2 regions of the Mesorhizobium sp. M0292 genome follow, and region 2 is predicted to be linked to the other one. Evidence: riboswitches for the same ligand, from Rfam matches in the RefSeq annotation. Region 2 holds a riboswitch; the other holds the start of a gene.
What was found. A riboswitch is a leader RNA that binds a small molecule or an ion and turns the genes downstream of it on or off. The one in region 2 is predicted to bind cobalamin.
Positions count from the first base shown of each region.

Region 1: another riboswitch for cobalamin. It lies ahead of NKI96_RS28535 (aromatic ring-hydroxylating oxygenase subunit alpha); the one in region 2 lies ahead of NKI96_RS21605 (CbtB domain-containing protein).

Region 1 is NZ_JAMYSB010000028.1:60,937-68,514, reverse strand. Features, by position in the region: gene NKI96_RS28565 (carbohydrate ABC transporter permease) at 1-1,100, shown strand, start outside; gene bglA (beta-galactosidase BglA) at 1,106-2,770, shown strand; gene NKI96_RS28555 (ABC transporter ATP-binding protein) at 2,837-3,949, shown strand; gene NKI96_RS28550 (DUF680 domain-containing protein) at 4,023-4,256, opposite strand; gene NKI96_RS28545 (DUF680 domain-containing protein) at 4,328-4,531, opposite strand; gene NKI96_RS28540 (DUF680 domain-containing protein) at 4,598-4,804, opposite strand; cobalamin riboswitch at 5,304-5,505, shown strand; gene NKI96_RS28535 (aromatic ring-hydroxylating oxygenase subunit alpha) at 5,623-6,870, shown strand; gene NKI96_RS28530 (FAD-binding oxidoreductase) at 6,908-7,578, shown strand, end outside.
Region 2 is NZ_JAMYSB010000015.1:801-8,378, reverse strand. Features, by position in the region: gene NKI96_RS21635 (MerR family transcriptional regulator) at 121-507, shown strand; gene NKI96_RS21630 (methyltransferase family protein) at 817-1,323, opposite strand; gene NKI96_RS21625 (acetyltransferase domain-containing protein) at 1,320-2,330, opposite strand; gene NKI96_RS21620 (MFS transporter) at 2,564-3,763, shown strand; gene NKI96_RS21615 (aromatic ring-hydroxylating oxygenase subunit alpha) at 3,771-4,946, opposite strand; gene NKI96_RS21610 (gamma-glutamylcyclotransferase) at 5,081-5,773, shown strand; cobalamin riboswitch at 5,841-6,036, shown strand; gene NKI96_RS21605 (CbtB domain-containing protein) at 6,073-6,252, shown strand; gene NKI96_RS21600 (CbtA family protein) at 6,268-7,071, shown strand; gene cobU (bifunctional adenosylcobinamide kinase/adenosylcobinamide-phosphate guanylyltransferase) at 7,064-7,576, shown strand; gene cobO (cob(I)yrinic acid a,c-diamide adenosyltransferase) at 7,578-7,578, shown strand, end outside.

The DNA.
Region 1 (7,578 bases), on a different contig from region 2:
TGCTCGTCTTCGTCGCCATCTGGACCGTGCCGACGCTCGGCATCCTGGTCTCGTCGCTGCGCGACAAGGACCAGATCATCGCCTCGGGCTGGTGGAACTCGTTCTCCAGCTCCAGCCAGACCGAAGCCGGCCGCCTGCCGCCGGCCTCGGCGCAGGTCGAGAAGGACGGCAAGTTCCTGCTTGCCGGCAATATCTTCGGCGACGGTGCTGCGCGCAACATCAGCGCCTTCGGCGTCAAGTCGGCGGCACCGACGCAATATCCGGCCGGCACCACTGCCGATCTCGGCGACGGCGTGACCTTGCAGCTCAATGCCGACGGAACGTTCGTCATGAGTTCGCCCAAGGCTTTCGAAGGCGACCGTGGCCAGCGCGTCTATTACGCCTCGTCGGCGCCGCCGAAATTCACCACCGACAATTACAAGACCGTGCTGTTTTCGGAGGGCATCGGCCGCTCGTTCATAAACTCGCTGACCGTCACCATCCCGGCGACGGTCATCCCGATCCTGATCGCCGCCTTCGCCGCCTATGCATTGGCGTGGATGCGTTTTCCCGGCCGCGCCTTGCTGATCGCCACAATCATCGGCCTGCTGGTCGTGCCGCTGCAGATGTCCTTGATCCCGCTTTTGAAGATCTACAACGGCGTCGGCATCTTCTTCGGTGTGCCGTCGAAAACCTATCTCGGCATCTGGCTGGCGCATACCGGCTTCGGCCTGCCCTTCGCCATCTATCTCCTGCGCAGCTATATTGCCGGCCTGCCGCGCGAGATCATGGAATCGGCGCGCATAGATGGCGCCAGCGATTTCGAAATCTTCGTCAAGATCGTGCTGCCGCTGTCCTTCCCGGTGCTGGCGTCCTTTGCAATCTTCCAGTTCCTGTGGGTGTGGAACGATTTGTTGGTGGCAATGGTTTTCCTCGGTACCGAAGGGGACCAGATCGTGCTGACCGCGAAGCTCAACGCGCTGCTCGGCTCGCGCGGCGGCGACTGGGAAATCCTGACGACATCGGCCTTCGTCACCATTATCGTGCCGCTGATCGTGTTCTTCTCGCTGCAGCGCTATTTCGTCCGCGGGCTGCTGGCCGGCTCGGTCAAAGGAGGTTGAGACTTATGCAAGCCGCTTTGAAGGCGACCTCGAAGCCCGATCTCGCCGTCGATCGCGACTGGTGGCGGGGCGCGGTGATCTACCAGATCTATCCGCGCTCCTATCAGGACTCCAATGGCGACGGCATCGGCGACCTCAAGGGCATCATCCGCAGGCTGCCCTACATCGCCTCGCTCGGCGTCGACGCCATCTGGATTTCGCCCTTCTTCAAGTCGCCGATGAAGGATTTCGGCTACGACGTCTCGGACTATTGCGACGTCGACCCGATGTTCGGGACGCTCGCCGATTTCGACGCGCTGGTTGCGGAAGCCCATCACCTCGGCCTCAAGGTGATGATCGACGAGGTGCTGTCGCACACCGCCGACAACCATCCATGGTTCAAGGAGAGCCGCGCCAGCCGTAGCAATCCCAAGGCCGACTGGTATGTCTGGGCCGACGCCAGGCCGGACGGCACGCCGCCCAACAACTGGCTGTCGATCTTCGGCGGCTCGGCCTGGCAGTGGGACACCAGCCGCCAGCAATATTATCTGCATAATTTCCTGTCCGAGCAGCCGGACCTCAACTTCCACAATCTGGAAGTCCAGGACGCGCTGCTCGACGTCACCCGCTTCTGGCTGGAGCGCGGCGTCGACGGCTTCCGCCTCGACACCATCAATTTCTACTTCCACAGCCAGGGGCTGGAGAACAATCCGCCGCTGCCGCCCGAAGAGCGCAACGACCAGACAGCACCTGCGGTCAATCCCTACAACTACCAGGACCATATCTACGACAAGAGCCGGCCGGAAAACCTTGCCTTCCTCGAACGGTTCCGGGCGCTGCTCGACGAATATCCGGCAACCGCCGCAGTCGGCGAAGTCGGCGATTCGCAACGCGGACTGGAAGTGGTCGCCGCCTACACCGCCGGCGGCAAACGCGTCCACATGTGCTATTCCTTCGATTTCCTGGCGCCGGAAAAGATCAGCGCCGCCAAGGTGCGCCAGGTGCTGGAAGCCTTCGGCAAGGTCGCCAGCGACGGCTGGTCGTGCTGGGCCTTTTCCAACCACGACGTGATGCGTCCGGCCTCGCGCTGGGCCGCCGACGAGGCCGACCCGGCCGCCTATCTGAAGGTTATCTCGGCGCTGCTGATGTCGCTGCGCGGTTCGGTCTGCCTCTATCAGGGAGAGGAGCTTGGGCTGGGCGAAGCCGAGTTGCGGTTCGAGGATCTGCAGGACCCCTACGGCATTCGCTTCTGGCCCGAATTCAAGGGCCGCGACGGCTGCCGCACGCCGATGGTGTGGGATGCAACCGCCAGCAATGCCGGCTTTTCGACGGCCAAGCCCTGGCTGCCGGTGCCGGGCAAGCATTTGTCGCAAGCGGTCAATGTTCAGCAGGGCGACGCGGCCTCGCTGCTCGAGCACTACCGGCGCTTTCTCGGTTTCCGCCGCCAGCATCCGGCCTTGGCCAAAGGCGACATCGAGTTCATCGAAAGCGAGGGCGACACCGTCGCCTTCACCCGCCGTGAGGGCAATGAGCAGATCGTCTGCATCTTCAATCTGGCCAGCAAGCCGGCCGAGGTCGATCTCGGTGGTCAGGCGCTGCTGCCCTTGGCCGGGCACGGTTTTTCGGGACAATCCGGCACAGGTTCCATCCGCCTCGGCGGCTACGGCGCCTGGTTCGGGCGCATCGACTGAGTTTTTGACGAAACTGGATTTTTTGAGGAAATCCAGGTTCTCTAGGGAAATCACTGGGAGGAAATTATGGCCGATGTCACGCTGAGACAGGTGAAGAAATCATACGGCAATCTGCACATTCTCCACGGCATCGACCTCGACATAAAGTCGGGCGAGTTCATCGTCTTCGTCGGCCCGTCGGGTTGCGGCAAGTCGACCTTGCTGCGGTCCATCGCCGGGCTTGAGGAGATCACCTCCGGCGAGCTGAAGATCGCCGGCGAGGTGGTGAACGACGTGCCGCCTTCCAAGCGCGGCATTGCCATGGTGTTCCAGTCCTATGCGCTCTATCCGCACATGACCGTCTACGACAACATGGCCTTCTCGATGAAGATCGGCAAGGAAAGCAAGGCCGAGATCGACAAGCGGGTGCGGCAGGCCGCCGAAATCCTGCAGCTGACCAAATATCTCGACCGCCTGCCCAAGGCGATGTCGGGCGGCCAGCGCCAGCGTGTCGCCATCGGTCGCGCCATCGTGCGCAATCCGAAAGTGTTCCTGTTCGACGAGCCGCTGTCGAATCTCGACGCGGCGCTGCGCGTCGCGACCCGCATCGAGATCGCCAAGCTCAAGGAATCGATGCCTGCCACGACCATGATCTACGTCACCCACGATCAGGTCGAAGCGATGACGCTCGCCGACCGCATCGTCGTGCTGAAGGATGGCCATATCGAGCAGGTCGGCACGCCGATGGACCTCTACAAGAAGCCCGGCAATCTGTTCGTTGCCCAGTTCATCGGCTCGCCGGCCATGAACATCCTGCCGGCGACAATCGACAGGACGGGCAACCCGACAATCGTCAGCCATGTCGGCGGCCGCAAGGCAACGGTGCCGATCGCAACGCCGGCGTCAGCAAAGGGTGCGGCAGTCAGCTTCGGCGTGCGGCCGGAGGATCTGTCGGCCGCCACCGGCGCGGAATATCTTTTCGAGGGCGTGGTAGACTATGTCGAGCAACTCGGCGAGGTGCAGCTTGTCTATGTCGATATCGGCCGCGCTGACCTGCCGTTGGTGACCAAGCTGCCCGGCAATGTCGAGGTCAAGCGCGGGGCAAAGCTGCGACTGACCGCGGATGCCGGGGACCTGCACATCTTCGACGCCGATGGGCACTCCTTCTCGCTCAAGCCGGTGGAAGTGAAGGCGGCTTGAGATAGCTGCGTCGTACAGGCATGAAAAAAGAGCGGCGGGCCAGGCCCGTCGCTCTTTTTTTAAGCTTCGGCTGTTAGTTGTTGCCGAACCGATCCCTGTCGCTGCTCTGAGGAACGAACTTCTGTTGGTCGTTCGACGAGTTCAGCAGCTTGTAGACCGCCGAGTTGGTGCCGGTCGACGAAGTGCGGGTGGTGTCGACGGCAGCGGCCGGCTGGTTGGCGCCATTGGAGCCATAATTGTCGCTGCCGGCAAAGGCAGCGCTCGAAACAGCCAGAACGGCTGCGGTGGCAAGAACGATCTTCTTCATTTTAGTCTCCTGAATTTTTCTGATGCCGCCAGCTGCAGCGGATAAGCCCGCCACGTGCTGGAAACCGGCTTTTAGCGGCCGAAAAGGTTACGGTCGGCACCGTGGGCAGGCGCCTGCTCGGCTGGAGCCGACTTCTCAACCGAAGCCGTATGGCCACTATCGGTCGACGTAATCGCAGGCTGGTTGGCGCCGTTCGAACCGTAGTTGTCGCTGCCGGCGAAAGCGCTGCCGGAGATGGCCAAAACGGCGGCGGCAGCAAGGATGATCTTTTTCATTTCAATACTCCTGAATTTTTTGGGATCCCGAGAGCGACGGGTTAGCCGCCCCTTCTTTGGTCGGGATCAGCGATTGCCGTAGAGGTCGCGGTCGGCGCCCTGAACGACAGGCTGCTTGTCAGCGTGCGCCGGCTTCTGAATGGAAGCCGTATACGAGCTGTCGACCGAGACGACTGGCTGGTTCGCACCATTGGAACCGTAATTGTCGCTACCGGCGAAGGCGCTGCCGGTGATCGCCAAAACGGCTGCGGCAGTGAGGATGATCTTTTTCATTTTTAGTACTCCAGTTTGTCTGTCCGTCTAGCGGCGTGTCTTGGGAGGAATTCGCGTCGTTCGGACAGCCCCGATGTGGGAAAGCCATAGGCTGGTTTCCAATCACGAAGTTGTTCCGTGTGGACCACGCTCCTGCACCTTGAAATTGTACCAGGAAGTTCCTTCATGGCTGTTTATTGTATTGTTTTCAGTTGCTTATGTCGAACCGAGTGGTTCGCTCCGGTGTCGGTTTCCGGGCCGTCGTTCACACCGTCCTGCACGCATTGTCAACAGAAACGAACCGTTCGGTTCGATTAGAGATTGCTAATAGTAACTTTTCGATACCGTTGAGCCCTTTTTGCCCCCGATCGAACTGGATCCGCAGCGATTCGAAACGGCGATGATGGCGTCGCAAGAAACGTCTCAGCTCTTTGACCGGCGGCGGGGAGCGTATGCCGCGCGTGTCGCGCCGCATGGATACGATGTCGCTTTCATGCCGACGTCGCGATCGCTGCCGTGATTAGATGATCGCATCTCAGGTGCCGCTTCGTGACGACGCAGCGGAGAATTGGGAAGCCGGTCAGAATCCGGCGCTGCCCCCGCAACGGTGGTGGAGTTGAAGTCGCAACGGGAGACCACTGGGCAAGAGCCTGGGAAGGTGTCGCGATGGTCCGCAAGGACAACTCCAGAGCCCGGAAACCAGCCCGAGATGCATAGACTCGACTGATCGCGGTGGGCGGTCAAGAGGTGGATAGTGCATGTCCGGCGCCGCGCCGGCCTGCGTCCGATCCTTCCTCCATCACCACCAAGTTCAGTCCTTAAACCACGAGGACAGAACTATGGATACGCGCAACGACATGCTGAGGCTCCTGAACGGCCGCAAGCAAGGCTTTTCGCTGGAACAGCCCTTCTACACCGACCCGGACTATTTCAAGCTCGACATGGAGCTTATCTGGTATCGCGACTGGCTGTTCATCGGCCATGATTGCGAACTGCCGAAGCCCGGCAGCTATATCACCGTGCAGATCGGCGATTATCCGGTGGTGCTGGTCCGCGACCAGAAGGGCAACATCAACGCCTTTCACAATTCCTGCCGCCATCGCGGCAGCCGTGTCTGCAACACTGAGAAGGGCATGGCGGCAAAGCTTGTCTGCCCCTATCACCAGTGGACCTACGAGCTTGACGGCCGGCTGCTGTTTGCCCGCCAGATGGCCGACGGTTTCGACAAGAGCCAGTTCGGCCTGAAGCCCGTCGCCTGCGAGAGCGTCGGCGGCTACATCTTCATCTGCCTGGCGAAAGAACCTGCCGACTTTGCGCCGATGCGCGCCATGATAGAGCCCTACCTCAAGCCGCACCGGCTGAATGAAGCCAAGGTCGCCTTCGAGAGCACCATCATCGAGAAGGGCAACTGGAAGCTGGTCTGGGAAAACAACCGCGAATGCTATCACTGCGCCGGCAATCATCCAGAGCTGTGCAAGACATTCCCCGAAGCGCCGACGGTGACCGGCGTGCAGGGCGCCGACAGCGATCCGGAGATGCTGGCGCACTGGGCGAAATGCGAGGCGGCGGGCCTGCCGAGCAAGTTCCGCATCGATCCGGCCGGGCAATACCGCGCCACCCGCGCGCCGCTGCTGCGCGATGCCGTCAGCTACACGATGTCGGGAAAGCGCGCGGTGACGAAGAACCTGTCCGACAGTGTTGCCGCCGACCGCATCGGCACCTTGATGCACTACCACTATCCGACGACTTGGAACCACATACTGATCGACCATGCGGTCACCTTCCGGGTGCTGCCGATCAGCGCCACGCAAACCGCGGTGACGACCAAGTGGCTGGTGCACAAGGATGCGGTCGAGGGGGTCGACTACAACCTTGAGGAGCTCACCCATGTCTGGACCGAGACCAACGACCAGGACCGCCGCATCGTCGAGGAAAACGCCTTCGGCATCCTGTCTCCGGCCTATGAGCCCGGCCCCTATTCGGAGCTGCACGAGGGCGGCGTGATCCAGTTCGTCGAATGGTACGCGGCCTTCATCGGCCCGCGCCTTGCCGAAGGTGGCAGGCCGGCGCTGCGCAGCGTCGCGTGAGCTGGAGCAGGCGAAGAAGGACCGGAGGATGAATGCGATGACGGATCTTGGGCTCTATCGCCATCTCGACCAGATGGCGCCCTGGAACGATAGGCTGCAGGTGCTGGAAGTGATCGGCGTCAGCGACGAGGCGCCTGACGTCAAGACCTTCACCTTCCGCTCCGACAACCAGACCTGGTTCCGCTACAAGCCGGGCCAGTTCCTGACGCTGGAACTGCCGACACCGGACGGGCCGCTGATGCGCACCTATACGCTGTCGTCGTCGCCATCGCGGCCGTTTTCGATCGCGGTGACGGTCAAGGCGCAGGCCGGCAGCATCGGCACGCGCTGGATGTTCGACCATCTGGTGCCCGGTTCGCATGTCAAGGCCTACGGACCGGCCGGCGACTTCTCGTTGCACAGCCACCCGGCGGCCAAATACCTGTTCATTTCCGCCGGCTCCGGCGTGACGCCGATGATGTCGATGCTGCGCTGGCTGAACGACTGCGCGCCATGGACCGATGTCGGTTTCGTCAACTGCGCGCGGCGTGCCGAAGAGATCATCTTCCGCAAGGAACTCGAACTGCTCGGCGGCCATATGCCCGGCCTGTCGCTCGGCTTCATGATCGAGGAACGTTCCAGCCGCGAGGGCTGGTACGGTCATATGGGGCGGATCGACGCGATCCGGCTGCCCTTGCTGGCTCCGGATTTCCGCGAGCGCGAAATCTT
Region 2 (7,578 bases):
TGTGGTGCGAGGCTTGCGCGGGGTTTCATGCCGAGTCCGGCTTGGAACGGGGTTGATCGGAATGCGTTGTAAATCCCGGGCGACCGGGCGTTTTCCGATGTTCCGACATTTGGAGCAAAGATGCGGGAATATTATTCGATCACCGAACTGACCCGCGAATTCGACGTGTCGACGCGGACGCTGCGCTTCTACGAGGATGAGGGGCTGGTGCAACCGGTCCGGCGGGGCCGCACAAGGCTGTTTCGCCCATCTGACCGGCATCTGATCCGCCAGATCATGCGCGGGAAACGGCTCGGCTTCTCGATCAACGAGATCCGCGAAATCATCCAGATGTACAAGGAACCGCCCGGCGAGGTCGGTCAACTCAAGCTGATGATCAAGCGCATCGAGGAAAAGCGCGAGGATCTCAGGCAGAAGCGCCGCGATCTCGAGGAGACGCTGGCGGAGCTCGACCAGGCTGAGGAGTCTTGCGTCGAGCGGCTGGTGGAGCTGGGGGTTAATACCTGAGCGGACCGTCGAGCGTTTGCGCGCCCGTCGCAAACGTTCGCGATTAGCGGAGGCCTTCCACACTTCGTCATTCTAGGGCGAAGCAGGAGCGAAGCTCCGTCGCGGAGACCCTAGAATCCATTCCGTGACATCGGTCGTGGAGTGCAGCGGTAGCGAATTCTGGACCATAGCAACGCTCTGGAGTCGCGGCATGGATCCTCGGGTCTGCGCTGCGCCGCTACGCTTCTTGCTTCGCCCGTGGATGACGAAGAGATGGGCGTTTCGGCTAGTCGCCAAGGCATGCGAACCCTGCCAGCGATCACACCCGCCTCAAATCCAGCGCCTGACCCGCTTCGCATAGTCGCGGTACTTCTTGCCGAATTTGGCGAACAGCACCTTCTCCTCGCTCTCGATGGCGACCTTCTGCGTTGCAAATGCCGCGATCAAAGCCAGCGGCAGGAACCATACGATCCCCGAGACGAAGGCGACGCCGATCAAAAGCAGCGTGTTGGCCAGATACATCGGGTTGCGCGTCACGCCGAACGGGCCGGACGTCACCAGATGATCCGGCACGCCATTGGGGTTCATCGTCGTTTTGGCCCGGATCATGGCGCGGATAGCGGTGAACCAGAGGGCTGCGACGGCAAACAGCACCACAAAGCCGGCGGCAAACAAAAGGTCGCCCAAGAGGTCGCCGATCCAGGGCAGAGGATAGAACAGGCCGAGCACGATGCTGATGGCGATGGCGGCGATGTAGATCAGTGGCGGCCACGGGATCAGCCGTGGTCTCGATAGATCGGGTTTTGCCAGCCCGGGTTTTGTGAGCTTGTCGGTCATTGTTGCCCTCCCTGCGTCATCGGGCTCTCCTCCGTCCTGGCGGTGCAGATGCCGGCGAGTTCACCGAGATGCGCTTTGAACTCCGGGGTCTGGTCGCCATTGTAGAGCCGGTCGAATGCCGCTTCGCTTTGCAGCGTGTCCAGCATGCACACACAATAGCTGGTGCAGAACTCCGTGTCGCGCTGCTGTTCGCAAGATACCTGGCATTCCTTGAGGAAGATCACTTCCCTTGTTTCGACGGGCGCCGGCGCAATCTGCGAGAACAGCCAGACGCAGCCGAACAGCAGCGGCTGGTGGATCAGGTAGAAAGCCAGGCTGTGGCGGCCGATGAAGGTGAGCGGCCTGGTCCAGCTTCCTGATCCCAGCGTGGCCAGCCGCGCCAGCAGGCCGGTGGTGGACGCAAACTTTGCCGCGGCGATGCCGAGAAGTACGGCGCCGAACCAGGGAAACAGCGGCACGTAATCGTTGGAGCGCGGGTTGATCGCCGACAGGCCGACCCACCACAGCGCCGGATGATCGAAGGCTTCGGATCGGAGATACAGGGGGACTGCGATCACCAAAGCTGCCACGAAAAGCGTCAGCAAGGACGGCAGCCGCAAGAACAAAAGGCCGAGCAGGCTGGCCAGCGCGATCTCGTGCAGGATGCCGAAGAAGATGAAGCTGTCCGGCGTGATGAAGTACGTGACCGCCGATATAGCGGCGGCCGCGACGGCGACCATGGCAAAGCGTTTCCAGAAGCCGGTCCAGCGGATCTGCCTGCCATGCGCGAGAAACAGGCTGACGCCGACCAGGAACAGGAACGTCGAGGCGATGCAGCGCGCATAGATCTTCCACCAGCCGACGGCGGTGAGGCCGGGATCGGTGTAGTGGAAATTTTCGAGATCCCAGGTGAAGTGGTAGCTCGCCATGGCGATCAGCGCGATGCCGCGTACGACATCGATGGCGACGATGCGCTTCGGTTGATCTCGCTTCAGTTGATCTCCAGGGGGTGCGGTATGGATGCTCATGGTCTCGCGATCTGATTCAGCCCCAAAGACGACTATCACGGTTGCACCGGACAAAAGAAGGCCGCCCTCTACGCTCCGGGTCGCGCCGTGCGGCTGCATCGGGCGGCGCTTTAGGCCAGAGCCGGAAAGCCTTTGGCCGAATTCGCTTTTTGCCGGGAAGGGGTCGGTTTCCTGTTACCGGCGGAGGAAGCGCCAGCGCAGATTTGACGCCGCGAGTCTGATTTGGGGATCAAATGTCCACCCATGTGCGCCATCCGATCTGGCTTCCGGCCCTGCGTCCGGCGGATGCCCGCACCTTTGCCTCGCTCTATGCGGTCGAATCCTTCGCCCGCGCCACGGTATCGAGCGTCATCCCGATCCAGGCTTATGAGATTCTGCACAACGAGCAGATCGTCTCGATCCTCTACACCATCGTGGCGCTGCTCGGCCTGTCGGTGACCTTGTTCATGCCGATGTTGATCCGCAGGTTTGCCCGGCGCTGGGTCTATACCGCCGGCGCCTGCCTGCTGGCGATAGGCTCTCTGTTCTTCGTCACCCACACGCTTGCCGGGCAACTGACAGGCATGCTGTGCCGCGTCATGGGGGCGAGCGCCCTGTCGATCACGCTCAACCTCTACATCATGGACCACATCCGCAAGACCGATTTCATGCAGGCCGAATCGCTGCGCATGGCGTGGTCGATGCTGGCCTGGACCGGCGGGCCGACGCTCGGCATCTTCCTCTACACACGCTACGGCATCTATGCCGCGCATGGCGCGGTCGCGGTGTTTGCGTTGGCCTTGCTGGCGCTGTTCTGGACCTACAGGCTGGGCGACAACCGGTCGATCCGGCCGGGCAAGACACGGCCGGCCAATCCGCTGGCCAATATCGGCCGCTTCGTAGCACAACCCAGGCTCAGGCTGGCCTGGCTGATCGCCTTCGGCCGCTCCTGCTTCTGGACGACGTTCTTCGTCTACGGGCCGCTGTTCATGGTGATTACCGGCGAGGGCAAGCTTGCCGGCGGCCTGCTGGTTTCGGCCGGCAATGCGCTGTTGTTCATGGCGATCTTCTGGGGCAAAGCGGGAAAACGCTTCGGCGGCCGGCGCACCATGACCTTCGCCTATTTCGCGATGTCGGCGACGCTGCTTGCGGCGGGCGCGGTCGGCACTACCGCGCCGCTGCTTACGGGCTTTTTCCTGCTCTGCGGCGCCTTCTTCACCATCGCGCTCGATGCACTGGGCTCGACCGCCTTCATGCGCTCGGTGCGGTCCTATGAGCGGGCGCAGATGGCCGCGGTCTACCGCACCTATCTCGACTTTTCCGAGCTGACGCCGCCGCTGGTCTATTCGGTGGTGCTGGCGTTTTTCGGCCTCGGCTCGGTGTTCGTGACGCTGGGCATTCTGGCCGCTGTTTGCGGCTTTATCACCTGGCGCTATCTGCCGAAGTCGCTTTAGTCGCCGATCAGGCGGTTGCCTCAAGCGCTGCATGCCGCTCGCACACCCAGTTGTGGAAGCGGTGCAGATCGTACTCCTCCGGCATCAGCACGCCGGCCGCGTGACGCATGGAGCGCAGGCCTTTCTGGTTGATCTCGCAGATCGCGGCATCCTCCTCCAGCACCTGGGTGCCGAAGGCGACGACATTGTCGATGTCCGTCTCAGCCAGCGCCTCGGGCGCGAACAGCCATTCGGCGGTGAGTTCGGTCTGTTCGGGACCGAGCGGCATCAGTCGCACCGTCCTGACATAATCGACATGGCCGACGATGAACATCGAGGGCAGGCTGGTGGCATAGGTCTGTCCGGCCGCACGCTCGGCTGGCGTCAGGCCCGGGAAGACCGGGCCATGGGCATGTCCGTCGCGCGACCAGGTCTCGGCGCCGGCGCGCAGGCCACCCGAAAACTCCGGTGCGTCATTGTCGGCATGGCGGACCCAGTCGGGGTCGTCGTGCCGGCTCATCAGGCCGCGGCCGTATATCGGCACCAGCCGAGACAGGTCCTTGTGGACGCCTGGGCAATGCAGGCACTCGTTGAAGTTCTCCCAGAAGATTTTCCAGTTGCAGTTCATCACCTTGCGCAGGACATGGCCTGATACCAGCGTTTCCAGCGGCCAGTTGGCGAGGTCGCCGGATGCGGGATCGAAGGAGGTCTCGGCGGAGCCGGCCGTCGCCTGCTGAAGGTTCACAAAGACAAAGCCGCGCCACACCGACAGCGCCACCCGGTAGAGCGGATGATCTGCCTTGTCGAAACCATCTGGCAGCGATTTCGAGGGAACGCGCACGAGATCGCCGCGCAGCGAGTAGGACCAGGCATGGTAGGGGCAAGTGATGAGCCGCGCTTTCAGCCGGCCCTCGCTTTCCTGGCAAAGCTGCGAGCCGCGATGCCGGCAGGTGTTGTGGAAGGCGCGCAACTCGCCGGTGTCGTCGCGAAGCACGACGATTTCCTGCGTGCCGACGCGGAATGTCCTGAATGCCAAAGGCTGGGCAAGATCGGCCTCGCGGCAGACGAGCAGCCAGCTTTTGTACCAGATGGCCTCGAGATCGCGCTGGTAAGCCTCGCTATCCCAATAGGCCGATGACGGTAGCGTCGGTTCGGCCCGGCTCAGGCCGTTATAGGGGTCGCGCTCGCTCGGGTTGGGATGCATGGCTGGCTTCCTATGAAGCGTCAGCCGACACCCCGGCAAATCGTTTGTCAATCAGAGTGCCGCATTGCCGGTTGCAGGCGCGGCGCATAATCATGTCGTGGACATGGGACATTCGGAATTGGGGGGATTCGGACGTGGCCGCACGACAGATGTCGCTTACGCCGGAGCTGGTCGCGCGCTGCTGGCGCGAGATCAGGGACCCCGGGCCTGATCCGGACGCGATGCATCTCGATGAAGCCGACTATGACGCGCTTCTGGATGAATTGCAGGTCGAACTCCCGGATAGCGAACCGCTATGGCTGTTCGGCTATGGATCGCTGATCTGGAAACCGGAAATAGATTATGTCGAGGACCGCGTTGCGCTGGCGCGCGGCTGGCATCGGTCCTTTTGCATGAACATGACGCGCTGGCGCGGCACCAAGGTCAGCCCCGGCCTGATGATGGCGCTGGACCGTGGCGGACAATGCAAGGGCGTCGCCTTTCGGCTGACCGACAATAACCGGCGCGAGCAGTTGGGCCGGCTTTTCCGGCGCGAAGTCACGCTGAAGCCGACAAGCTACCGGCCGCGCATGCTGAAGCTTGCAAGCGAGGCCGGACCGCTCAGGGCATTGGCCTTCGTGATCAACCGCAACGGCCTGACCTATTCCGGCCCGCTCGACGAAGGCAAGATCGTCGAAAGGCTGGCCACGTCCTGCGGGCACTGGGGATCGGGCGCCGACTATCTCTACAACACGGTGAAAAACCTTGAAGAGCGCGGCATTCACGATCGCCATCTGTGGCGGCTGCAGCGGCTGGTTGCCGAGCGGATCACCGCGTTGAACCCGTAACGCCGCATGGCGCATTCGCGCTGTTGGCCGGCGGAATTTGGTTTGCCGGATGCGGCCGTTTCAGCCTATAGTCATGCATGTCGTCGGTTCCGTTAGGGACCAAGAGGGAATGCGGTGAGGGCTGACTTTGTTGCCCAATGCCGTGGCTGCCCCCGCAACTGTGTGCGGTAGTCCTCTCCAAGCCACTGAGGATTTTTCCTCGGGAAGGTGGGGAAGGGCGCTGATCCGCGAGCCAGGAGACCTGCCGGCGACAGGGAACTGACTTCGATGCCCTCGGGTGGAGGGCGAAAGGACAAGATATGAATACCGCTTCCGTCTCCCTCGGCGCATCCGTCTCCTCGCAGTCGCGCTTCATGCAGCTCGTGCTTAGCGCGTTTCTGGGCATTTTCGTCGTCGGCGTTGTCGGTTTCTCGCATATCGATGCGGTCCACAATGCGGCGCACGACTATCGCCATTCGATGGCGTTTCCCTGCCACTGACGAGGATCTGACATCATGAACCTGTTTCGCAACGTCGTGTTCATCGCGGCGATCGCAGGGCTCGTGGCGGGTGTCGCTCTCGCCTGCATGCAGGCCTACGCCACCGTGCCGCTGATCCTCAAGGCGGAGGTCTACGAAAAGGCTGGTGGCGGCCATGAGCATCAGCATGCCGCGGCGCCCGCCGCCAACGCTGCGGACACCGATGCCATGAGCACCGCCGCGCCGGCGGAAAATGCGGTGAGCAGCGCAGCACCGGCTGAAGCAGCCGCGCCGGCGGAGGACGAAGGCTGGGCGCCGGCCGACGGCTTCGAGCGTTTCGCCTTCAGTGTCGTCGCCAATATCGTCACCGGCATCGGCTTCGCGCTGGTCCTGGTGGCGGTTTCCGAGTTCGCCGGCGGCATCGGCAGCTGGCGCCAGGGCGTGTTCTGGGGCTTGGCCGGCTTTGCCGTGTTCACGCTGGCGCCGGGCCTCGGCCTGCCGCCGGAACTGCCGGCAATGCCGGCGGCCGATCTCATGCAGCGCCAGATCTGGTGGTGGGCAACGGTGATGACAACGGCGATCGGTCTTGCCCTTATCACCTTCCGCACGTCGGCGCCCCTGACCGTGCTCGCCGTCGTCCTGATCGTCGCCCCGCATATTGTCGGCGCGCCGCAGCCTGACAGTTTCGTAACGCCGATCCCGGAGGGCCTGCATCATCAGTTCGTGGTGGCGGTGACGCTGACCAATCTGGTGTTCTGGCTGGTGCTCGGCGCAGTTGTCGGTGTAGTGCGCGCGCGCTTCGCCGGCACCGCGACCAGCCTGCGCGACAGCTTTGCCTGATCGCAGTTTGACCTTCATCATCGGCGGTGCGCGCTCCGGCAAGAGCGCGCATGCCGAAACTTTGGCGACGGCGTTGCTGCCGCCATGGGCTTATATCGCCACCGCGCTAGCCTATGACGGCGAAATGCGCGAGCGCATCGCGCAGCACCGCTCGCGCCGTGGCGAGGGGTGGGCGACCATCGACGCCCCGCTTGATCTTGCCGGTGCGCTCGAGGCATTGCCGGACAACCAGCCGGTGCTTGTCGACTGCCTGACGCTGTGGCTGACCAATCATATGCTGGCCGATCATGATCTGGAGGGGGAGTGCCGGCGGCTGGCCGATGTGCTTTCGCGGCCGCGCGGACCGTGGTTCGTGGTCTCCAACGAAGTCGGACAAGGCATCGTGCCCGACAATGCGCTGGCACGCCGGTTCCGCGATGCCGCCGGCCGGCTCAACCAGCAGATCGCGGTCGTAGCTGATATGGTGCTTCTGATGGTGGCGGGGCTGCCGCTCAAGGTGAAATGAGA